Regions from separate parts of the Amycolatopsis sp. lyj-90 genome, predicted to be linked through region 1. Evidence: riboswitches for the same ligand, from Rfam matches in the RefSeq annotation. Region 1 holds a riboswitch; each other region holds the start of a gene.
What was found. A riboswitch is a leader RNA that binds a small molecule or an ion and turns the genes downstream of it on or off. The one in region 1 is predicted to bind S-adenosylmethionine.

Region 1 (7,535 bases):
TCCAGGTGCAGCAGGCCGAGGAAGCCGCAGCGGAAGCCGAAGCCGAGCGCCACCGACGTCTCGGGCTCGTAGTCCAGGGCGGCGTCGTTGAGCTGGAGCTTGTCCAGGGCCTCGCGCAGCTCGGGGTAGTCCGAACCGTCCACCGGGTACAGGCCGGAATAGACCATCGGCTTCGGCTCGCGGTAGCCCGCGAGGGCCTCCTTCGCGCCGTTGCGCTCGGAGGTCACGGTGTCACCGACCTTGGACTGCCGGACGTCCTTCACCCCGGTGATCAGGTAGCCGACCTCGCCGACGCCCAGCCCCTTGCTGGCCTTGGGCTCCGGCGAGATGATCCCGACTTCCAGCAGCTCGTGCGTGGCGCCGGTGGACATCATCTTGATCCGCTCGCGCGGGGTGATTTTGCCGTCGACGACCCTGATGTAGGTCACGACGCCCCGGTAGGTGTCGTACACCGAGTCGAAGATCATCGCCCGTGCCGGGGCGTCCGCGTCACCCTGCGGTGCGGGCACCTGCTTGACGACGGCGTCGAGGAGCTCGCCGACCCCGACACCGGTCTTCGCGGACACGCGGAGCACGTCCGACGGTTCGCAGCCGATGATGTGCGCGATCTCGGCGGCGTACTTGTCCGGGTCGGCGGACGGCAGGTCGATCTTGTTGAGCACCGGGATGATCTGGAGGTTGTTCTCCAGCGCGAGGTACAGGTTCGCGAGCGTCTGCGCCTCGATCCCCTGTGCGGCGTCGACCAGCAGGACAGCCCCTTCACACGCTTCGAGCGCGCGGGAGACCTCGTAGGTGAAGTCGACGTGGCCGGGGGTGTCGATCATGTGCAGGACGTGGTCCTGACCGTCGACCTTCCAGGGCAGGCGCACGTTCTGCGCCTTGATGGTGATCCCGCGTTCCCGCTCGATGTCCATGCGGTCGAGGTACTGCGCACGCATGGCCCGTTCCTCGACCACACCGGTGAGCTGCAGCATCCGGTCGGCCAGGGTCGACTTGCCGTGGTCGATGTGCGCGATGATGCAGAAGTTCCGGATGAGCTCCGGGGGCGTGAAGGTCGTGTCGGCGAACGTCGTCAACGGGTTTCCTCGCGAAGGTCGGGGTGTGCCACCTCTATGCTCCCATGCCGCTCCGGGTGCGAGTGGGGGTCATCCCCGATGCGGCCCGTGGCGTGCTGTGGTGCCCTCGAAGTATGAGTAATTCACTGACCCAGATCCTCGACAAGACGTTCGGCCATCCCAGGGGACTGCTCGGCCGGTTCGGTGGCCTGGCGATGGCGCACGGCAACGCTGCCACCGAACTCCGCATCGTCGAACTGGCCTCGATCGAGTCGGGCGAAACCACCCTGGTCGTGGGGCCTGGTCCTGGTATCGGCCTGCAGGCCGCGGCCGAGCGCGCCGGCCGCGCGATCGGCGTCGATCCGTCCCCGGAGATGCTCGCCCGCGCCCGCAGACGGTGTGGCGACAAGGTGGAGCTGCGGAGCGGCGCCGCGGACTCCACGGGCGAGCCGGACGAGAGCGTCGACGTGGTCCTGAGCGTCAACAACGTGCAGTTGTGGGAGGACCGGGCGGCCGGGTTCGCCGAGCTGTTCCGCGTGCTCCGGGCGGGCGGCAGGCTGCTGCTGTCGTCGCACGAGAAGTGGCTGCCGGTTTCCCGCCACGAGCTGGCCGACGAAGCGGCCGCCGCCGGCTTCACCGACCTGCAGACCTGGACCTGGGACCCGCCGGGCTTCGGCGCCTCGCTCGCCGCTCAGCTGCGCGCGGTCAAGCCCGCGGCCTAACGCGGGTCGGTCCGCAACGGATGCTCACGCGGCACCTCGACCAGCACGATCCTGGTGCCGTCCGGGTCGGCGATCCACGCTTCGTCCAGGCCCCAGGGTTCACGGCGAGCCCCGCGAACCGGGTCCAAGCCCTTCGCGGCGAGTTCCTCGAGTGCCGCGGGCAGGTCCCGGACCTGGAGCCACAAGGCGACGTCCGGGGTAGGGCCCGCCTCCCCGGTACCGACGATCTCGATCGACCCGTTCCCGGCGAAGAACACCGTCCCACCAGGGAACTCCTTGTCGATCGCCAAGCCAAGGGTGTCCCGATAGAACGCCGTCGACACGTCGAGGTCCTTCGGGTGGATCAGCACCCTGCTGCTCAGCACGTCCATGGCTCAATCCCTACCCGATGGGTTCAGGCCATCGCAATCGCGGCGATGCCCGCCAGCACCACCACGGACCCGACAAGCCTGCGTACGGCGTTCGCTTCCTTCAAGATCAGCCAGGCCGCCAAGCCGCCGAGGACGATGCTCAACTCCCGCGCGGGTGCGACGAGGCTCACCGGAGCGATCCGGAGGGCGTAGAGGACCAGCAGGTAGGCGATCGGTGAGAACAAACCGACGATGACGATTTCACGCTTGTGCTCGCGCCAGAGCCACGAGACCTCTTCGCGGTCCTTCAGCGCGTACGGCGCCATGAGCAGGCTCTGCACGATCGCACCGGTTCCGAAGTAGACGATCGGCGGGACACCGAGACCGGTGACCGAATGCGCATCCCAGAGTGTGTAGGCGGCGATCGTCAGTCCGGTCAGCAGCCCGTACGCCACGCCCTTGCGGCGAGCGACGCGATCCGCGGCGTCGGCGTGGGCTGGTACCCGACCGGTACCGATGACCAGCACCCCGGCGACCACAAGGAACGCGCCCACCAAACCGAGCGGCCCAGGTCGCTCGCCGAGCAGTACGACGGCCGCGAGCACCGAGATCAGCGGCCCGGTCCCGCGGGCGAGGGGATACACGACGGACAGGTCGCCGACGGCGTATCCCCGTTGGAGGACGACTCCGTAGGTGACGTGGAACACCGCGGTGACCGCGGCGGCGAGCAGCCATGTCCACTGTGGACGTTGCGGCTCCACGGCCAGCGAAACCGCCATGACAGGGATGAGCAGGACCGCGGACAAGCTGTAGTAGGCCCAGACGAACCGGGCTCCGCCACGGCGGATCCGCTTGGCTGCCAGGTTCCAGCCCGCGTGAATGACGGCGGCGGCGATGACGAGGGACAGGGCGGTGGCGTTCACTGCGGACCTTTCACGTTTTCCGCGCATGCGGAAAACACCGGTCCTCCAGGCTTTTGTCCCGTCAGATGAACGGCGGCGCTTCCGGCTCCGCCGATGGTGCCGCTCGGACCTGTCCCGCTTGCCCTGATTGTGTGTTTCGCTGAACGGGCAGGCGGCGGAACCCTAGGCACTACGCTCTCGACCGTACCGCAAGAGCCTCGCCGGAGGCGGCCGAGATCCGCTCCGGGACGGCTGTTAAGCTCGCCCTTCACCGCTGTGTGGCATTCCGTCATGGAGGAAACCCGCGCCGCTTTCACGAGCGCGCAGGGCCGGTCACAGCGCGGCGGTGAAACCACCGAGAGATTCAAGAGGAGCGCCCCCGTGGCCAACATCAAGTCGCAGATCAAGCGCATCACCACCAACGAGAAGGCGCGTCAGCGCAACCAGGCGATCCGGTCCTCGGTGAAGACCGCGATCCGCAAGTTCCGCGAGGCCGCCGACTCCGGCGACAAGGCCAAGGCCCTGGAGCTGCAGAAGGACGCGGCCAAGAAGCTGGACAAGGCCGTGACCAAGGGCGTTCTCCACGCCAACCAGGCCGCCAACAAGAAGTCCGCGCTGGCGAAGCGCGCTAACTCTCTTTAATCGCGCGCTGACGTAAACGCGCCGAAGGGGCGTCGATCCGCTTGTCACTCACGTGGCGCGGGGAGGCGCCCCTTCATCGCGTTTACGTGGGCCTTCGGCCCAAGGGAGGGCGCGCGACTGGTGAAGTCTCGCCGTCGCGCTGGCGCGCTTTCGGCGAGACAGTCCGCCGGTCCGGTTGTCGGGCGCGTTGACCTTCGGGGTTGGTCCGGCGGGTGTGTTAGCGGCTGGGGGTGCCGTGTGCGGCGACGACTTCCAGGACGGCGCGTTCCAACGCGTACTCCGGGTCGGCCGCGGCACCCTTGACCTCGGCGTTGAGCCTGGCGACGATCCGCATGGCGGTGGCGAGACCGTCCTGCCCCCAGCCGCGGGCCTGCCCCTGCGCCTTGCGCACCTTCCACGGCGGCATCCCCAGTTCGCCCGCCATCTGGTTCGGGTTCCCGCGACCCGCGCCGGACACCCGCGCGATCGTCCGGACGGCGTCGGCGAGGGCGTCCGCGACCAGCACGTGCGGAACGCCCAGCTGCATCGCCCAGCGCAGTGACTCCAGCGCCGCCGCCATGTCACCGGCGACGGCCTTCTCGGCGACCGCGAACCCGTTCACGTCCGCGCGGCCCCGGTGGTAGCGGCGGACCGCCTGCTCGTCGACCGCTCCCCCGGCGTCCGCGACGAGCTGGGTCGCGGCCGACGACAACTCGCGCAGATCCGAGCCGACGGCATCGATCAGCGCGAGCACGGCCGCACCGTCGATCTTCCCGCCGACCCGGCGGACTTCGTTGCGGACAAAGGATTCCCGCTCAGCGGCCTTGGTCAGTTTCGGGCACTCGACGACCTCCGCCCCGGCCTTCTTCAACGCCGTGGGAAGCGCCTTCGCGGCCTTGCTCCGGCCGCCTCCGCTGTGCACGACGACGAGCACGATGCCCTCGGCGGGCGCCTTGACGTAGGCCATCACCCCGTCGGCGAGCTCCTGCGAGATGTCGTGCGCGGATTCGAGGACGATCACCCTGCCCTCGGCGAACAACGAAGGGCTGACCATCTCCGCGAGCGCGGGGACTGTGAGGTCCGACACCCGGATCCGAGACAGGTCCGCCGTCGGATCGGCCGCTTTGGCCGCGTCCGAAGCGCTGCGGACCGCGCGTTCGATCAGCAGCTCTTCCTCACCGAGAACCAGGACCAGCGGCGATGGGGCGGAAGCTTGCGTCGTCACGGTGACGATCCTCCCACTCGTCCTCTCGGGTGCTTTGTCCGGTGACGTGTTCCGGGCACGGTGGCCCCACCCGAGCCTCATGTCGTACGGTGTTGGCGAGGCGACGCGCTCTAACGCGTGCCGACAATCGAATACCGCTCATCCAGAGGGGCAGAGGGAACGGCCCGATGAAGCCCCGGCAACCGGCGTCAGCCTGTCATTCCGCGATCGCGGGATAGCTGACGAACACGGTGCCAATTCCGGCCCGCCATGGCGGGGCAGATGAGGAAGGAACCTCGCGATGACCGCAACCCTCGGCACGACCTCCACCACCAAGACCCCGGATCTCGGACCGGCCGTCGAACTGGTGTCGAAGGAAGAGGGACACCGGCAGCCACTCGCCCCCGAATTCGTTTCCGCCGAGGACTTCTCGCCGCTCGAGGTCGCCTACGACTTCGGCCGCGTGCGCCGCGAGGACATCGAAGCCGGGCCGAAAAACATCTGGCGCTACAAGAAGCTCCTTCCTGTTCCCTCGAACGTCGAGGAAATCCCCAACACCGAACCCGGCGCCACCAGGCTCATCCAGGCCGACAGGCTCGCGAAGGCGTTGGGCGTCAAGAAGGTCTGGGTCAAGGACGACACCGGCAACCCGACCCACTCGTTCAAGGACCGCGTGGTCGCCGTCGCGCTGGCCGCCGCGCGCGAGTTCGGGTTCGACGTGCTCGCCTGTCCGTCGACCGGCAACCTGGCCAACGCGGTCGCCGCCGCGGCGGCCCGCGCCGGCTGGCGGTCGGTCGTGCTGATCCCGAAGACCCTCGAGCGCGCCAAGATCCTCACCACCGCCGTGTACGACGGCGACCTGATCGCGGTCGACGGCAACTACGACGACGTGAACCGGCTCGCCACCCAGCTCGCCGCCGAGCAGGAGAGCTGGGCGTTCGTCAACGTGAACGTCCGGCCCTACTACTCCGAAGGCTCGAAGACGCTGGCCTTCGAGGTCGCCGAGCAGCTCGGCTGGCGGCTTCCCTCGCAGATCGTGGTGCCGATCGCCTCCGGTTCCCAGCTCACCAAGGTGGACAAGGGTTTCCGTGAGTTCGGGCAGCTCGGCCTCGTCGACGAGACGCCGTACAAGGTGTTCGGCGCGCAGGCCACCGGCTGCTCGCCCGTCTCGGCGGCGTTCCGCGCCGGCCACGACGTCGTCCAGCCGGTCAAGCCGGACACGATCGCCCGTTCGCTGGCGATCGGCAACCCGGCCGACGGCCCCTACGTCCTCGACGTGGTCAACCGCACCGGCGGTGCGATCGAAGACGTCACCGACGAAGAGGTCGTCGAGGGCATCCGGCTGCTCGCCCGCACCGAAGGCGTCTTCACCGAGACCGCCGGCGGCGTCACCGTGGCGACGGCGAAGAAGCTCATCGAGACCGGCAAGCTCAACCCGGACGAGGAGATCGTGCTCCTGATCACCGGTGACGGCCTCAAGACCCTCGACGCCGTCGAGGACAAGATCGGCCCGAAGGCCACCGTCAGCGCCTCGGCCGACGCGGTCCGCGAGGCTCTCGGCATCTGAGTTCCGGCGGCCCGCCTCAAGAACGAGGCGGGCCGCGGGGCTCACCCCGGCGCGTCAGGGCAAGGCCTCGCGCGTCGGAGACGACCGCCGTGTCGCCGTCCGTGTCCGTCCTGGCGATCGCAGCGCCGACCGCAGCCAGATTGTCCAAAGTGGACTTGTTCGGGTGACCGTAGGTGTTTCCGGCGCCGACACTCACCAGCGCGGCCCTCGGCGCGACGGCGTTGAGGAAATCCGGTGCCGTGTAACGACTTCCGTGATGCGGGACCTTCAGGATCTCGGCACGCAGGTCGGCGCCTTCGGCCATCAGGTCGGCCTGGGCGGCGAGTTCGACGTCGCCGGTCAGCAGCAACCGGCCCGCCGGAGTCCCGGCACGCAGGACCACCGAACCGTTGTTGATCACCGTGCCGTCCTGTTCGAGGACCGAGCGCCGGGTGACGTACCGCGGCCCCAGTACGTCCAGTGTCAGTCCCGGCCAGTCCAGCCGTTGCCCGATCCCCAGTTCCAGCAAGGGAATCCCGCGGCGCGCGGTCTCGTCGGCGACCTGCCGCCAGGCCCAGGCGGGAGCCCGGCCCGGACCGACTGCGACCGCCCCGACCGACCGGCCCTCGAAGACGGATTCGAGGCCTCCGATGTGGTCGGCATGCAGATGGCTCAGCACGATCAGCGGAACGCGGTCCACCCCCAACCTGCTGAGGCATTCGTCCACCGGACCTGGTTCCGGCCCGGTGTCGACCAGGATCGCCCTCCCGGGCTCGGCCGTGGCGAGGACGACTGCGTCACCCTGTCCGACGTCGCAGGCGACGGCGCTCCACGACGCCGGTGGCCACGCCGGGGCCAGCACCCGCACCGGAACGAAGACGAGGAGCCCACCGGCCAAAGCGAGCGCCAGCAGGATCCTGCCGTGACGCAGCCGGATGGCGAGGAGCAGCACGACGAGCAGGCCGGCCACCAGCAGTCCGCCCCACCAGCCATCCGGCCAGTCCACGACCGCTCCCGGCGCGCGGGCGCCATGGCGGGCCACGGTGATGAGCCAGCTCGCCTCGGGTTCGGTCAGGCGGACGAGCAGCCTGCCCGCCGACGGCCACCACGGTCCGACGACGGTCGCGAGCACGCC
Region 2 (7,535 bases), on a different contig from region 1:
CCGGAGTGCGGTCGTCGGGTTCTCCGTTCGGAGCCGGATGTGCCAGTGGCACCAGAAGCGCGTTCAAGCGGGCACCGGTCTCGGGATCGAGGTTGCCGCGCAGGTCCCACCGACCGGTGCGTTTCTGACGCAACCAGAATTCGCTTCGGGGAGTTTTCGAGCCGGGGTCCTTGGTGTCACCCCCGTCCGGATCGAGACGCGCGAGCAGGTCTGTCCCGGCGATCGTGACGTCGCGCGGTCTCGCGACGCCGGCAAGATCGACCAGGACCTTCTCGGCGTCGAGCCGGGCGTCTGCGGGGACGTGCTCGGGCAGCCTCCGCATCACCTTGACGATTCGATCGATGCTGCCATCGGCCAGTACGCCGGTGGCGGCCGCGGCTCCGGTCAAAGGCGCGACGGGCGGAGTGGAAGTCCCGTCGCGCGAGCGTCTCGAGTTGAGCGCGAGTGCCCGACCGGTCACCTTCTGCGCCTCGGCCCGGGGGACCCGGGCCACATGCTCGTAGAAGACGGCGATCGAGTTGTATCCGTAGAGCTCTCGGACACCTCGTGACTCGATTTCGGCCAGGATCTGGCCGACTTCGGCGAACAGACGTCGCCCTTCGCGCAGCCGTGTCTGCAACTCGTCGAGAAGCAGCTCGGGGTCACCTTCCGGCAGATCGAGCGGGAAGGCATTGGGAGTGTTTGTGCTGGTCATCCCTCGATTGTCGGCCCAGAGTCGAACGAATGCACGGTATCGATCGGGTAGATGATGATCACGCTCCGGCGACGCCAACTTGCGCCGATCACTCTTGCGTGGGAAGCAGGCCGGTTCGCAAACTGCGGATGGATGATGCGGGCGGGTCGGGCGATCGGAGGCGTCCGCCGGGGCTGGCTACGATCGTCAGGTGACTGAACTGCTCGGGCCCGCGGAGATCAGGGCGTTGGCGGCCGAGTTGGATGTCCGGCCGACCAAGAAGCTCGGCCAGAACTTCGTGCACGACCCCAACACGGTGCGCCGTATCGTCGACCTTTCCGGGGTCGGTGAAGGTGACGTCGTGCTGGAAGTCGGGCCTGGCCTCGGCTCGCTGACGCTGGGACTGCTCGCGACCGGCGCCGAGGTCGTCGCGGTCGAGATCGACCCCGTGCTGGCCGGGCGGTTGCCGAACACCGTGGCCGAACGCGGCGGGGCCGAAAGGCTGACGGTCGTCGGGGCGGACGCTCTGCGGATCAAGGCGGACGACCTGCCTGAACGGCCGACGGCGCTCGTCGCGAATCTGCCGTACAACGTCGCCGTTCCCGTCGTGCTCCACCTGCTCGCCGAGTTGCCGTCGCTGACCAGCGGTCTCGTGATGGTCCAGACCGAGGTCGCGGACCGTATGGCGGCCGGCCCGGGGAGCAGGACTTACGGCGTCCCCAGTGTCAAGCTCGCGTGGTACGGGAAAACGCGCAAGGTCGCCGCGGTTCCCCGCTCCGTGTTCTGGCCCGTTCCGAACGTGGATTCCGCACTGGTCGCTTTCGAGCGAGGCGACGACGTCGTGTCGTCCGTGAGCCGGGAGCGATTGTTCGCGGTGGTCGATGCGGCCTTCTCGCAGCGGCGGAAAACCTTGCGTGCGGCGTTGGCGTCCTGGGCCGGGTCTGCCGAACGTGCGGGGGAGTTGCTCGAGAAAGCGGGTATCGACCCCAAGACCCGCGGGGAGCAGTTGGACGTTCATCAGTTCGCCCGGATCGCGGCGGCGACCGACTGACCACGGCAGGCCAAGACCGTCTCGAAGGCTGACACGGGTCCGGTCAGGGGAGCGGTGTTTCCCCTGTTGCAGCTGTGACCGGCACCGCGCGGAAGCGAGTTGGTCAAGGTCAGCACGACTGCGTAAATCCTCTTCTGGATCTACATGATCCAAACCTGTCTTAGCAGGCAGGGGCTCTGGTCCGGCACGAGAACACTCGCCGCCTTCCCATTATATGGACAGGCGATCCTGTATGATGGACGCGACCAGACGTGTGATCTGCGCCTACGCGCTTGCTTTCATCCAGTGGGATCGGTTTTACTCAGTGAGCCATCCCGAGCGACTGAGAGACCTGGCTCGCCGAAGTCGCAGCAACCACCCTCCACAGGGCAGGTGCTACCGCCAGGACCGATGGAGGCTGTGCCTAATGAACAGGGTCACCCACCCGCTCCTGCTGACCAGGCGACGCGTAGTCGACGAAGGTCGCCGCACGGTAAGTGCGTGTCGACGCTCAACCGTTACTGCCTGAGTCTTTTCCCTTACCTCTGAAGCCTGTCCCGTTCGGACGGGCAATCGGTGACGGTTGGCGCGCTCGAAAGAAGCAGCGCCCCATTTGCATGGAGCCCTTCGTGATCACTGTCGAAAACTTGTCCAAATCCTTTCCTCTCAACGGAAATCCCGTCGTCGCCCTGCGCGATGTCAGCGTGGACATCCAAGCCGGCTCGCTGTTCGGAGTCGTCGGTCCGGCCGGTTCCGGCAAGTCCACCCTCGCTCGTTGCATCGGACTTCAGGAGCGTCCCGACCGAGGCGTCGTCCGCCTCGACGGCCTCAACACCGGCACCCTCGACGGGCGCCGTCTGCGGGAAATCCGCCGTCAGGTCGGTGTCGTGAACACCAAGGCGGAGCTGCTCGCCGAGCGCACCATCGCCGGCAACATCGCGTCGCCGCTCGAACAACTCGGCCTCGACGGGCCGCAGCGCCGTAACCGGGTCGGCAATCTGCTCGATCTGGTCGGACTCACCCCGCGAGCGGGGCAGCGGCCGGGCGAACTGACCGAAGGGCAGCTGCGCCGGGTGGCCATCGCCAAGGCGCTGGCCGCCGGACCGTCCGTGCTCCTGGCCGACGACCCGACCGCGGGTGTGCAGCCCGAGGAATCCGGCGCGGTCCTGACCGTGCTCGACCGTGCGCGTGCCGAGCTCGGGGTCACCGTGCTGCTCACCACTCCTGACGCCGGCGTGGTGCGCCGTGTTTGCGACGACGTCGCGGTTCTGGAAGCCGGGGCGATCATCGAACGCGGAACCGTGCTCGACCTGGTCTCCGACCCGAACAGCCGGACCGCGCAGGCGCTCCTGCCCTCGATCGAAACCGGCCGGGCGCAGGCTTCGAAGTACGACCGCGCGGTGGACGTCGTGCTCGTCGGCTTCGCGTCGGTCGGTGCGCTGCTGCCCGAGGCGGCCGGTCGTTTCGACGTCGAACTCGCCACCATCGGAGGCGGCCTCACCCGGATCGGCGACACGCCCGTCGGCCGGTTCCGCCTCGGTGTGCGTGGCGAGCGCGCGGATGCCGCACTCGCCTGGATCGCCGAACGAGGTGGCCACGTGACCCACCCTGTCCGCGGGCCGCAGGGCGTCGCTGCTTGATTCCCCGACGAACGGGCCGCTCAGGACGAACTCTGTCCAGGGCGGCCCGTTTGCGTCCGCGTCGTCCTGTTCTCTTTCTCCTGGTGGCAGCACAAGTGGAGCGGGCACGTAGGCTTGTCTCGTGCTCGCCGTCGTACCGCCCCCAGTTACCGTCAGGGTTCCCGCCAAGGTCAACCTGCACCTGTCGATCGGTGACGTACGCCCGGACGGCTACCACGAGCTGGTGACCGTGTTCCAGGCGCTTTCCCTGACCGACGAGGTGACCGTCGCGGTCACCGAGGAGCCCGGCGTCGAGGTTTACGGCGAAGGTGAAGGTTCCGTACCGACAGGGGCCAACAACCTTGCTTGGAAGGCGGCGCAGGCCCTGGCGGCCCATGTCGGCAAGGCGGAGGGCGAGTCCAAGGTCCGGGTGGTGCTTCGTAAAGGCATCCCGGTAGCGGGCGGGATGGCCGGGGGCAGTGCCGACGCGGCCGCGACCCTGGTCGGGCTCGCGTCGCTGTGGAAGCTCGAGATCTCCCGAGACGAACTCGCTGGTATCGCTGCCAAGCTCGGCAGCGATGTTCCCTTCGCGCTCTACGGTGGGACAGCGTTGGGCACCGGCCGGGGTGAGCAGCTGGTGCCGGTGTTGTCGAGGCACACGTTCCATTGGGTTCTGGCGTTCGACCAGCGCGGTCTTTCGACCCCGCGGGTGTTCGGCGAACTCGACAGGTTGCGTGAAGAGGGCAGCCCGCCGCGGATCGGTTCGCACACTCCGGTGGTCGAGGCACTGGCATCCGGTGACCCGCGGCAGCTGGCGTTGCTTCTCGGTAATGACCTGCAGGCGGCCGCGGTCTCGTTGCGTCCCGGGCTTCGCCGGACGTTGCGGGCGGGGGTCAACGCGGGTGCGCTCGCCGGCACCGTGTCCGGATCCGGACCGACCTGCGCGTTTCTGTGCGCGGACGCGCAGTCGGCCGTCGAGGTCGCCGCGGAACTGTCCGGCGCTGGTGTCTGTCGTACGGTGCGCGTCGCGCACGGGCCTGTTCCCGGAGCCCGGCTGGTGGGCGGGGACGACGCGCCGCGGCCGGCGCCGCCACGGGTGCACGCATGAGGATGTCCGAAATGGACATCGACTAATTCGTTGTGGTGCAAGCTTTTTGGAAAGGATCGGCTGAGGCATGGCCAACTTGGTCAACCTGGAGTCGGTGAGCAAGTCCTTCGGGGTGCGCCCGCTGCTCGACGGTGTTTCGCTCGGTGTCGCGGAGGGGCAGCGCATCGGCGTCGTCGGTCTCAACGGGGGCGGGAAGACGACGCTGCTGGAGGTCCTCGCGGGGATCAGCGAGCCGGATACGGGACGAGTGAGCCAAGTCCGCGGCCTGCGGATGGCCGTGGTCACTCAGCGGACCGAACTCCCCGTCGGCAGCACGGTCGGCGACGTCGTGCTGGAGCGCTACGGCGCGGAGCACGAGTGGGCCGCTGACGCGCGCGTCAGGTCCATTATGGACGGTCTGGGGATCACCGCTCTCGGTGTCGAAAAATCCACGACGAATCTGTCCGGTGGCGAGCGCCGCCGCGTCGCGCTGGCGGCGGCCCTCACGGGTGAGCTGGACCTCGTGGTCCTCGACGAACCGACCAACCACCTTGACGTCGAAGGTGTGCGCTGGCTCGCCGATCATCTGCTCAACCGCAGGATCGCGGTCGTGGTCGTGACTCACGACCGGTGGTTCCTCGACACCGTCGCGAGTGTGACCTGGGAGGTCACCAACGGTCGCGTCGAGCAGTACGAAGGCGGTTACGCGGACTGGATCTTCGCGCGGGCCGAGCGGGCGAGGCTGGCGGCGACGGCCGAGGAGAAGCGGCAGAACCTGGCACGCAAGGAGCTCGCGTGGCTGCGTCGTGGTCCGCAGGCCAGGACCTCGAAGCCGCGCTATCGGGTCGAGGCGGCGGAGGCGCTGATCTCCGACGTGCCGGAGCCGCGTGATTCGGTCGAATTGCAGGCGTTCGCCCGGCGACGGCTGGGAAAGACCGTCCTGGAGGTCGAGGACGCCACTTTGACCGTCGGTGACCGCACCCTGCTCGATCACGTCACGTGGCGGATCGGTCCCGGCGATCGGATCGGCCTGGTCGGCGTCAACGGGTCGGGCAAGACGACGCTGCTGAAGCTGCTCGGTGGTGACAAGGAGCCTGAGACAGGACGCCGCGTCCAGGGGAAGACGGTCAGCCTCGCGCATCTCCGGCAGGAGCTCGACGATCTGCCCGGTGACCTGCGCGTCCTGCAGGCGATCGAAGAGATCTCAGGAAGGGTCGTGTTCGGCAAGCAGGAGCTCTCCGCTTCGCAGCTGGCCGAAAAGCTCGGGTTCCCCGCGGCGAGGCAATGGACCCCGGTCGAAGACCTTTCCGGTGGTGAACGGCGCCGTCTGCAGCTGTGCCGGCTTCTGATGGCCGAGCCCAACGTGCTGCTGCTCGACGAACCGACGAACGATCTCGACATCGACACTTTGCAGCAGCTGGAAGATCTGCTCGATTCTTGGCCGGGCAGCCTCGTCGTCGTCTCGCACGACCGGTACCTGGTGGAACGCGTTTGCGACACGATCGTCGCCTTGTTCGGGGACGGGCAGGTGACCCATCTGCCGGGCGGGATCGAGGAGTACCTGGACCGGCGCGCCAGGAGCCTGGAGAAGGCAGGGAACGACAGGAAGCCGGGAAACAAGCAGGCCTCCGAGCCCAAGAAGAACGCCGCGGAGCTGCGGGCGGCGCAGAAGGAACTGTCCCGCCTCGAGCGCAAGCTCGACCAGCTCCACGCGAAGGAAGAGAAGCTGCACGCGGCGCTGCTCGCCGCGGCGACCGATCCGTCGAAGCTCATCGAGCTCAACACTGAACTGAAGGCTGTCGAAACGGAGAAGGAGGAGGTCGAGGCCCAGTGGCTGGAGACCTCCGAAGCGATCGAGTGAGTTCACTCGACGGTGAGCGGGTCTTCCCGGGCGGACAGTACTGTGACGCGCATGAGTCGGTTCGTGGACACGCTCGTCGCCACCGCGGCGGGGCGAGGTCAGCAGCGGGGAATGGTCACCGGGGAGCCCAAGGAGCCGGTTCGGCGGACCTGGGCCGAGATTCACGAGCAGGCCAAACGGGTCGCCGGGGGTCTGGTCACAGCAGGGCTCGAGCAGGGCAAGGCGGTGGCGGTGCTGGCCGCGGCGCCGTCGCTGATCGCGCCGACGGTGCAGGCGGTATGGCTCGCCGGTGGCAGCGTGACGATGCTGCACCAGCCGACCCAGCGCACCGACCTGGCCGAGTGGGCCGAGGACACCGTTCGCGTGCTGCGGATGATCGGATCCGAGCTTGTTCTGCTCGGTGAGCCGTTCGACCAGCTGGCGCCGGTGCTCACCGAGCACGGCATCGCGTTCCAGGTGATCACCGAGCTGCTCGAGGCCGAACCACTGGCCGAGCCCGTGCCGACGGCCGAATCCGACACCGCGCTCTTGCAGCTGACCAGTGGGTCGACGGCCGATCCGAAGGCCGTTCAGATCACCTACGGAAACCTGTATTCGAACGTCAAGGCGATGGTCGATCGCGCCGAGTTCGATTTCGACGTCGACGTGATGGTTTCGTGGCTGCCCACCTTCCACGACATGGGGATGGTCGGCTTCCTGACGGTTCCGATGACGTTCGGCGTCGAACTCGTCAAGATCACGCCGCTCGAGTTCCTGTCCGGACCGTTGATCTGGCCGCAGCTGATCAGCAAGTACAACGGCACGACCACGGCAGCGCCGAACTTCGCGTACGCGATCGTCGGCAGGCGGATGGCTCGTGTCGACGACGACAACGCGTACGACCTCTCGAAGCTTCGGATCGCGCTGAACGGTGCCGAGCCCATCGACGAAACGGCCGTGCAGACGTTCGTCGAGGCAGGGGCACGGTTCAAGATGCCCGCCGAGTGCGTCTTCCCGGCTTACGGCATGGCGGAGGCGACTCTCGCGGTTTCGTTCGCGCCGCTGTTCACCGGACTGACACTGGACATCGTCGAAGCCGACGCGCTCGAGGCGGACAACCGCGCGGTACCGGTGCCCGAGGGCGACCCGCGGCGCGGAACCGACGACGTCCGTTCCTTCGCGGTACTCGGGCCGCCGCTCGACGGGCTCGAGGCCGAGATCGTCGATGACGAGGGCACCGTGCTCGGCGAGCGCCAGGTCGGGGAGATCCGCCTGCGCGGTGAGGC
Region 3 (7,535 bases), on a different contig from region 1:
TCGCGGAACTCGGGGTGGACCTGGTGGCCCTGCGGAGTCCGTAAAGGACAGTCTGTAACACAGGCTATCCGGACGGTTTTCGACCGGTACACGAACGAGTGACGACCACCGCCTCACTATTCTGGAGGCCTCACGGCGACCGGACGGGAGGCGACATGGAGCAGCTCCCGCTCGTTCTCGGTACCGGTGGTGCAGTCCTGCTCGTCGCCGTGATCGCCGTCCGCGTGTCGATCCGGGTCGGTCTTCCCTCGCTACTGCTCTACCTGGGCATGGGGGTGCTGCTCGGCGAAGCCGGGTTCGGCATCCAGTACGACAATCCCGAGCTCACCCAGTCGCTCGGCCTCGCCGCGCTGGTGATGATCCTGTCCGAAGGTGGTCTCACCACCCGGTGGACGGCCGTGAAACCCTCGCTGGGCATCGGAATCGCACTGTCCACAGTGGCCGTCGCGGTGAGTATCGCGGTCACCGGCGCGGCCCTGCACTGGCTGCTGGGCCTCGACTGGCGGATGGCGTTGCTGTGGGGCGCGGTGCTCGCCTCGACCGACGCCGCCGCGGTGTTCTCGGTGCTGAGATCGGCGGGGGTCGGGAAGCGGCTCGTCGGCGCGCTGGAGATCGAGTCGGGCATCAACGACGCCCCGGCGTACATCGCCGTCGTCGTGCTGGCCGAGGGCACGACCATCGACTGGTCGCTGCCGCTGCTGGTGGTCTACGAACTCGCCGCCGGGCTGGTCATCGGCCTGGCCTTCGGCTGGATCGGCACGCACGCGCTGCGACGGGCCGCGCTGCCGGCGACCGGCCTGTATCCGCTGGCCACGGTCGCCGTCTGTGTCGTGGCGTACTCGAGCGGGCAGCTGGCGCACGCCTCCGGCCTGCTCGCCACCTACGTCGCCGCCTTGGTGCTGGGGAACTCGAAGCTGCCGCACCGGTCCGACACGCTGTCCTTCGCGGAGGGGCTCGGCTGGCTCGCGCAGATCGGGCTGTTCGTCCTGCTGGGCCTGTTCGCCTCGCCGAGCAGGATCTTCGAGAGCCTGATCCAGGGGCTCGTCGCGGGCGCCGTGGTGCTGCTGCTCGCCCGTCCGCTGTCGGTGGTGCTGTCCGCGCTGCCGTTCAAGATCCCCTGGCGAGAACAGGTGTTCCTGTCCTGGGCCGGGTTGCGCGGGGCCGTCCCGATCGTGCTCGCGCTGATCCCGCTGTCGTCCGGGGTGCCCGGTGCGCAGGAGCTGGTCGACGCCGTGTTCGTGCTGGTCATCGTGCTGACCCTGCTCCAGGGTGCGACGCTGAGCCCGCTCGCGAGAGTGCTCGGGCTGACCCAGCACGCCCAAGCGCACGAGATCGACGTCGACTCCGCACCGCTCGACGAGATGGGCGCCGACCTGTTGCAGGTCCGGATCAATCCCGGGTCGAAGATGCACGGCGTCTACCTGGCGGAGCTGCGGTTGCCGATCGGGGCGACGATCAGCCTGCTCGTGCGCGACGGCATCGGCTTCACGCCCAACAAGGACACCCGGCTCCAGGAACGCGATCAGTTACTCGTCGTGACCACGTCCGACGCCCGTGACGCGGCCGAACGACGCCTCCGGGCCGTCGACCGTGCCGGACGCCTCGCCAGGTGGAAGGGCGAATCCGGCCAATAGGTCACGAGATCGCACCAGTCTTTCGTCGGTTGATCTCAGAAAATTCACTACGAGTTGTTCCCTTTTGTACTCCTTTTGGATTACTTTCCCCGCAATCCACTCCATCGAATGGGTGAGTGTCACGGGGTAAGGAGTACGCAAGGTGACGAAACTTCCTGTGCGGTTCGCCGGCCTGGGGGCCGCCGCCGTCCTCGTCGGGGTGGTTCTCTCGACGCCGGCCGCGGCCGCGGGCGCGTTCCCGGCGTTCGGCCTGCCGTTCGACACCGGCCGGTCGGTCTACTCGGCGGGGATCCACTCGGACAACGGGACCTCCGGCGTGAAGAACGCCATCGACTTCAGCCCGGGTGACAAGACCGTACGCGCCCCGCTCGCGGGCACGGTCCGGATCCAGCACTGCGACGGCGGCGACTGGGTGACCGTCGACCACGACGGCGGCTGGCGGACCGGGTACTACCACATGGAGGGCATTTCGGTCACCGACGGCCAGCGGGTCGTCCCGGGCGACGCCCTCGGCCGGACCGGCAACGCGCTGCCCTGCGGCGGCAGCAGCACCGGCGCCCACGTGCACTTCACCCTGTGGACCCTGCCCGCCGTCGCCAAGGGCGGTGACTCGCGCGACTTCGGCGTCGGAGCGGGCAACTGGAACGGCATGTCCTACGACGAGGTCTCGACCAAGGTCGCCGAGGCCTACGGCGAAGCGGTCGACGGCAAGATCTTCGGCGGCTGGCAGTTCGCCGCGGGCACCGATCAGTACTCGGGTACGGCCACCGAGGTCTCGTCCCGCGCGACCATCCCCCTGCCCGGCCGATTCCGCGTCTGACCTCCCGCAATTAGTCCTCTGGTTGCGGTAGTTGCGCGTGCAAGTACCGCAACCAGAGGACGAAACGCGGGGGTTCTCCTCGGTCGCGGAACGCGTGACCGGCGTCTCAACATCCGGACGAGGGGTGGCTCGATCGCGGGTGCATCCGCTAACTTCGTTCGTAGGTCACGAGTGTCAGCGTCAAGCCCCGGCTAGCTGACCGGCAACCCTCCTTCCGCGGTGGGGTGCCCCGGGTGAGGACCTGGCTCGTCGCGTGGTGCGGCGGGCAAGCGCGGGATCCTCGTCGGGTCCCCAGGCCCGGAGGATGACGATGACTCTCGCTCTCGAACGCACCAGCACCCCCGCCGACATCTCCACCGCTGTCGCGGAAACCGTTGCCACCCGCGAAATCCCGGCCGTGGCGTGTGCCGATCTGCGGGTCCCGCTGGTCACCGGTGGCGACATCGGGTACGCCAACCTCGACCACGCGGCGAGCGCTCCCTGCCTGGACAAGGTGCGCGACGCCGTCGACGAGTTCCTTCCCTGGTACGCCAGCGTCCACCGCGGCGCCGGGTTCGCTTCGCAGGTCTCCACCAAGCTTTACGAGCGGACGCGCGGAATCCTGCGGGACTTCGTCGACGCGCGGTCGACCGACACCGTCGTGTTCACCCGCAACACCACCGATTCCTTCAACCTTCTCGCCCGCAGCCTGCCGAAGCACACGTCGGTCGTCGTGTTCGACACCGAGCACCACGCCGCGCTGCTGCCGTGGAAGGGCCCGAACGTCCGCCGGATCCAGACCCCGCGCACCCGCCTCGCCGCGGTGTCCGCTGTGGACGAAGCGCTCGCGGACTGCCCTCAGGGCCCGCGGCTGGTCGTCATCACCGGCGCGTCCAACGTGACCGGGGAACTGTTGCCGGTCAAGGAGATCTCCGCCGTCGCGCGGCGGCACGGCGCCCGGATCGCGCTCGACGCCGCGCAACTCGCGCCGCACCGCAAGATCTCCCTGCGCAAACTGGACGTCGACTACATCGCGATTTCGGGGCACAAGCTGTACGCGCCTTTCGGCGCCGGTGCGCTGATCGGCCGCGCCGACTGGCTGCGCGCCGCCCAGCCGTACCTCGCCGGTGGCGGCGCGACGAAGCTCGTCACCCGCGACTCCGAAGACTTCGGCGTGGTCTGGAACGCCGGCGCCGAGCGGCACGAAGCCGGTTCTCCCAACACCGTCGGCGTCTACGCGCTCGGTGTCGCCTGCGAGACGCTGGCCGGGAACTGGGACGCGATCGTCGCCCACGAGGACGAACTGCTGGCACGGCTGCGCCGTGGTCTCGCCGGTGTCCCCGGTTTCGCCGAGCTGCGGCTGTTCGACGCGCCCGTCGACCGCGTCGGCACCCTGAGCTTCGTCATCGACGGCTTCGACCCGGGCTGGCTCGCCGCTGTTTTGTCCGCGGAGTACGGCATCGGCGTGCGGGACGGCGCGTTCTGCGCGCACATCGCGACCAAACGGCTCATCTCCGCCGCCGGTTCGACCGGCCAGCAGGCCGTCCGGGTCAGCCTCGGTCTCGGCAGCACCGCCGAGCACGTGGACCGGCTCGTCCTGGCGCTGCGCCAGATCGTCGCCCGCGGCGCCCGCTGGCAGTACGAGAAGCCGGAAGGCCGCTGGGTGCCGGAGAACGACCCGCGGGAGCTTCCCCCGTTCTGCGCCTGACCCACTACTCTCCCCTCGCATGGGGAGCGAGCGACCGCGTTACTGGTTTCCGCTGGCGTTGCTGGGTTTCGCCCAGCTGACGGTGGTGGCCTTGTCCGTCGGCACGGGCCCGGTCGACTACACGGCCTACGGGAACGGTGGCCTGTTGGGATCCGTCCACAGCGTGGAGATGAGCCGTGAAGCCGTGTCCGCCGTTTCGGTCATCGGCATGAGCAGGATGGACGACTGGCTGTTCGCCGTCTTCGCGGTTTACCTCGGCACCGTGCTCTTCTATGCCTTCCGGTCGAAGCGCCTGCCGTGGTGGAAGGTCCTCGCGATCGCTCTCGGCGGGCTGGTCGCCATCGCGCTGGCGGATCTGGTCGGCTACTGGGAACTCGACATGGACGGCGACGCGCGGAGCGCGATCCTGGTGACGCTGGGCCTGGTCCTGCTCGCCTGGCTGGACCGCAGCGTGCTGGTGCTGGTCGTGGCCGCCGCGTTCGTGCTCTGCGCCGTCGTGCTCGCCCAGGGACAGCTCGCGCTGGTGCTGTCGTCGCTGGTCGCGCTCGCCGGGGCGTTCGCGGCCCTGCTGAGCAGGCCGAAGACAGCCGCCGAGGAGACCTGAGCACGCTCCGTGGACAATGGGGGCGTGAGTACAGAGCCCGAAACCGCGCCACCGGCGCCGCCGCTGCCCAAGAAGCGCGTCGCCGTGGTGTTCGCCGTCGCCGCGGTGCTGTGGGGGATCGACCTCCTCACCAAGCAGATCGCGGTGTCCACGCTGGAGGGCAAGCAGCCGGTCGAGTTCCTCGGCGGGCTGGTGTATTTCCAGCTGGTGCGCAACCCCGGTGCGGCCTTCTCGATGGCGACCGGGCTGACCTGGGTGCTCGCGCTGGTCGCGGTGGCGGTCGTGGTCGCCATCGTCTGGCTGGCCCGGCGGCTGCGCTCGGTCGGCTGGGCGATCGGCCTCGGGCTGGTGCTGGCGGGCGCGCTCGGCAACCTGACCGACCGGATCTTCCGGGCCCCCGGCCCGCTGCAAGGACACGTCGTCGACATGATCTCCGCGTTCGCGCCGAACGGGCAGGGCTGGGCGATCTTCAACGTCGCCGACTCCGCGATCTGCGTCGGCGGGGTGCTCATCGTGATCCTTTCCTTGCTGGGCAAGGACTACGACGGATCGTCTACAAAGGACAAGAAGAAGGCGGCGAGCGCATGAGCGCGCGGATGTTGCCCGTTCCCGACGGGCTCGACGGCATGCGCGTCGACGCGGGGCTGGCGAAACTACTGGGACTTTCCCGCACGGTCGTGGCGGAACTCGCCGAATCCGGCGAGATCCTGCTCGACGGCAGGCCCGCCGGGAAGTCGGACAGGCTGGCCGCGGGCGGGCTGCTCGAGGTGACGCTGCCCGATCCGGCCTCGCCCATCGAGGTCGTCGCGGAACACGTCGACGGGATGAAGATCCTGCACGACGACGACGACATCGTGGTGATCTCGAAGCCGGTCGGTGTCGCCGTGCACCCGAGCCCCGGCTGGAACGGGCCGACCGTCGTCGCCGGTCTCGCCGCCGCCGGGCTGCGGATCGCGACGTCGGGCGCGGCCGAACGCCAGGGTGTCGTGCACCGGCTGGACGCGGGTACCACCGGCGTGATGGTCGTGGCCAAGAGCGAGCACGCGTACACCGTGCTCAAGCGGGCGTTCAAGGAACGCACCGTCGACAAGGGCTACCACGCCATCGTCCAGGGCCACCCGGATCCGACGCGCGGCACCATCGACGCGCCGATCGACCGGCACCCCCGGCACGACTACAAGTTCGCCGTCGTCCAGGGCGGACGGCCCAGCGTCACGCACTACGAGGTCGTCGAGGCCTTCCGTGCCGCGTCGCTGGCCCAGATCAAGCTGGAGACCGGCCGCACGCACCAGATCCGCGTGCACTTCTCGGCCCTCAAGCACCCGTGCGTCGGCGACCTGACCTACGGCGCCGACCCGGTGCTCGCGCGCAAACTCGGGCTTTCCCGGCAGTGGCTGCACGCGAAGACGCTCGGCTTCGCTCACCCGTCCGACGGGCGCTGGGTCGAGTTCGAGTCGGAGTACCCGGACGACCTGGCCAACGCGCTGCGGATCCTGCAGGACGAGAACTAGCCGGGGCTAGTCGTCGATCGACCAGGTCAGCGTGCGCTCGTCGGGCTCCGGCCTCGGTGACCAGCGCACGGCGACCACACGGGTGGCGTCCGGCAGTACGTACACGGTGTGGCCGCCGAGGGTCTCGCCGGGCCGGACGCCGATCTTGTGCGGCGGCCGCGAGGTCAGGGACACCGGCGCCTTCGTGATCGGCTTGCCGTCCGCGCTGAGCAGTTCGAGGTAGTTGTCCGGCAGCGAGACGAACGGGATGTTCCCGCGGTTGGTGATCTCGGTGTGCACCACGACCGACCGTTCCCCGGCTTCCAGGGAGTAACCCGCCGCGCTGAACAGGTAGTCCGCCGGGTCCTGGACCTCGAGCAGTTGGACGGTGAGCTGCTCGCCCTCCAGGCCCTGGGTCTCCATGACGTCGCCGGTCTTGCCCTTCTTGCCCTCCGGGACCTGCCGCGGCGCGGGCTGCTGCTCGTCGCCGCGGGCCCACGACGCCGTCTGGGGGACGCCCCAGGTGCTCATCACCGGGTCGGCGGGCGCCATCGGGGGAGCGGCGAACTGCTGCTGAGAGGCGGGCGGGCGCTGCTGCGGCTGCGGTGGTGCCATCGGCTGGCGGACCGGAGCCGACGGCGGGCCGGGGTAGCGGCCCGACGGCGTTCCGTGCACGTTGTACGGCCCCGACGGAGTCCCCTGGACGTTGTACGGACCAGAGGGGGTGCCCTGGACGTTGTGCGGTCCGGATCCCTGCGCGGGCGGACGCTGCTGGGGTTGCTGCTGTGCCCAGGAAGGCGGCGAGCTCGCGATGGCGGCGCGTAGCCCGTTCGGGTCGCTTTCCACGCCGACGAGCAACGGCAACCCGCTGCCGGAGAGGGCGACGAGCCGGTACGCGACCTCGCGCGGATCCATCCCCACCTTGGCCGCGAGTTCGTGTACGGCCGCCTTGCCCAGGTCCGCGAGGGCGGCGAGCAGACGGATATCCACGGGATCGGTCACGGCCACGTCCGGGAACGCTACCGCCTCGCCCCCGGCGCCGCGGGAGTGCCCGCCCGCGTGCCGCAAAACCCGGCTTCGGTAGGTCGTGGTCTCCATTAGGGTCGGGGATACCGCCTCCACCGATCCCTGGGGAAGAAACATGAGCGAAGTCTCCGCCCTCGCCGACGAGTTCGTCGAAGTCCTCTTCGACGCCGAGCCGGTCACGCCCGCTTTGCAGGGCTTCCGTCCGGAATCGACCGGGCTCACCGATCTCAGCGAGGCCGCGGGAGACGCCTTCCGCGCGAAGCTCGCCGGCCTC

Region 2: linked by a shared signal. The riboswitch ahead of ACLJPX_RS13750 (methionine ABC transporter ATP-binding protein) and the one ahead of thrC (threonine synthase) in region 1 are both predicted to bind S-adenosylmethionine.
Region 3: linked by a shared signal. The riboswitch ahead of ACLJPX_RS10400 (aminotransferase class V-fold PLP-dependent enzyme) and the one ahead of thrC (threonine synthase) in region 1 are both predicted to bind S-adenosylmethionine.

Annotation. Positions count from the first base shown of each region.
Region 1 is NZ_JAJPWP010000009.1:203,835-211,369, reverse strand. It holds gene lepA (translation elongation factor 4) at 1-1,076, opposite strand, end outside; gene ACLJPX_RS32130 (class I SAM-dependent methyltransferase) at 1,190-1,777, shown strand; gene ACLJPX_RS32125 (VOC family protein) at 1,774-2,148, opposite strand; gene ACLJPX_RS32120 (EamA family transporter) at 2,172-3,077, opposite strand; gene rpsT (30S ribosomal protein S20) at 3,411-3,671, shown strand; gene holA (DNA polymerase III subunit delta) at 3,889-4,875, opposite strand; SAM riboswitch class I at 5,011-5,143, shown strand; gene thrC (threonine synthase) at 5,156-6,421, shown strand; gene ACLJPX_RS32100 (ComEC/Rec2 family competence protein) at 6,438-7,535, opposite strand, start outside.
Region 2 is NZ_JAJPWP010000003.1:477,663-485,197, forward strand. It holds gene ACLJPX_RS13740 (DUF222 domain-containing protein) at 1-694, opposite strand, end outside; gene rsmA (16S rRNA (adenine(1518)-N(6)/adenine(1519)-N(6))-dimethyltransferase RsmA) at 885-1,724, shown strand; SAM riboswitch class I at 2,031-2,121, shown strand; gene ACLJPX_RS13750 (methionine ABC transporter ATP-binding protein) at 2,333-3,343, shown strand; gene ACLJPX_RS13755 (4-(cytidine 5'-diphospho)-2-C-methyl-D-erythritol kinase) at 3,465-4,430, shown strand; gene ACLJPX_RS13760 (ATP-binding cassette domain-containing protein) at 4,498-6,270, shown strand; gene ACLJPX_RS13765 (fatty acyl-AMP ligase) at 6,322-7,535, shown strand, end outside.
Region 3 is NZ_JAJPWP010000002.1:966,052-973,586, reverse strand. It holds gene ACLJPX_RS10415 (ArsR/SmtB family transcription factor) at 1-44, shown strand, start outside; gene ACLJPX_RS10410 (potassium/proton antiporter) at 156-1,634, shown strand; gene ACLJPX_RS10405 (M23 family metallopeptidase) at 1,777-2,454, shown strand; SAM riboswitch class IV at 2,618-2,732, shown strand; gene ACLJPX_RS10400 (aminotransferase class V-fold PLP-dependent enzyme) at 2,765-4,141, shown strand; gene ACLJPX_RS10395 (hypothetical protein) at 4,161-4,745, shown strand; gene lspA (signal peptidase II) at 4,770-5,333, shown strand; gene ACLJPX_RS10385 (RluA family pseudouridine synthase) at 5,330-6,256, shown strand; gene ACLJPX_RS10380 (AsnC family protein) at 6,263-7,243, opposite strand; gene ACLJPX_RS10375 (DUF885 domain-containing protein) at 7,377-7,535, shown strand, end outside.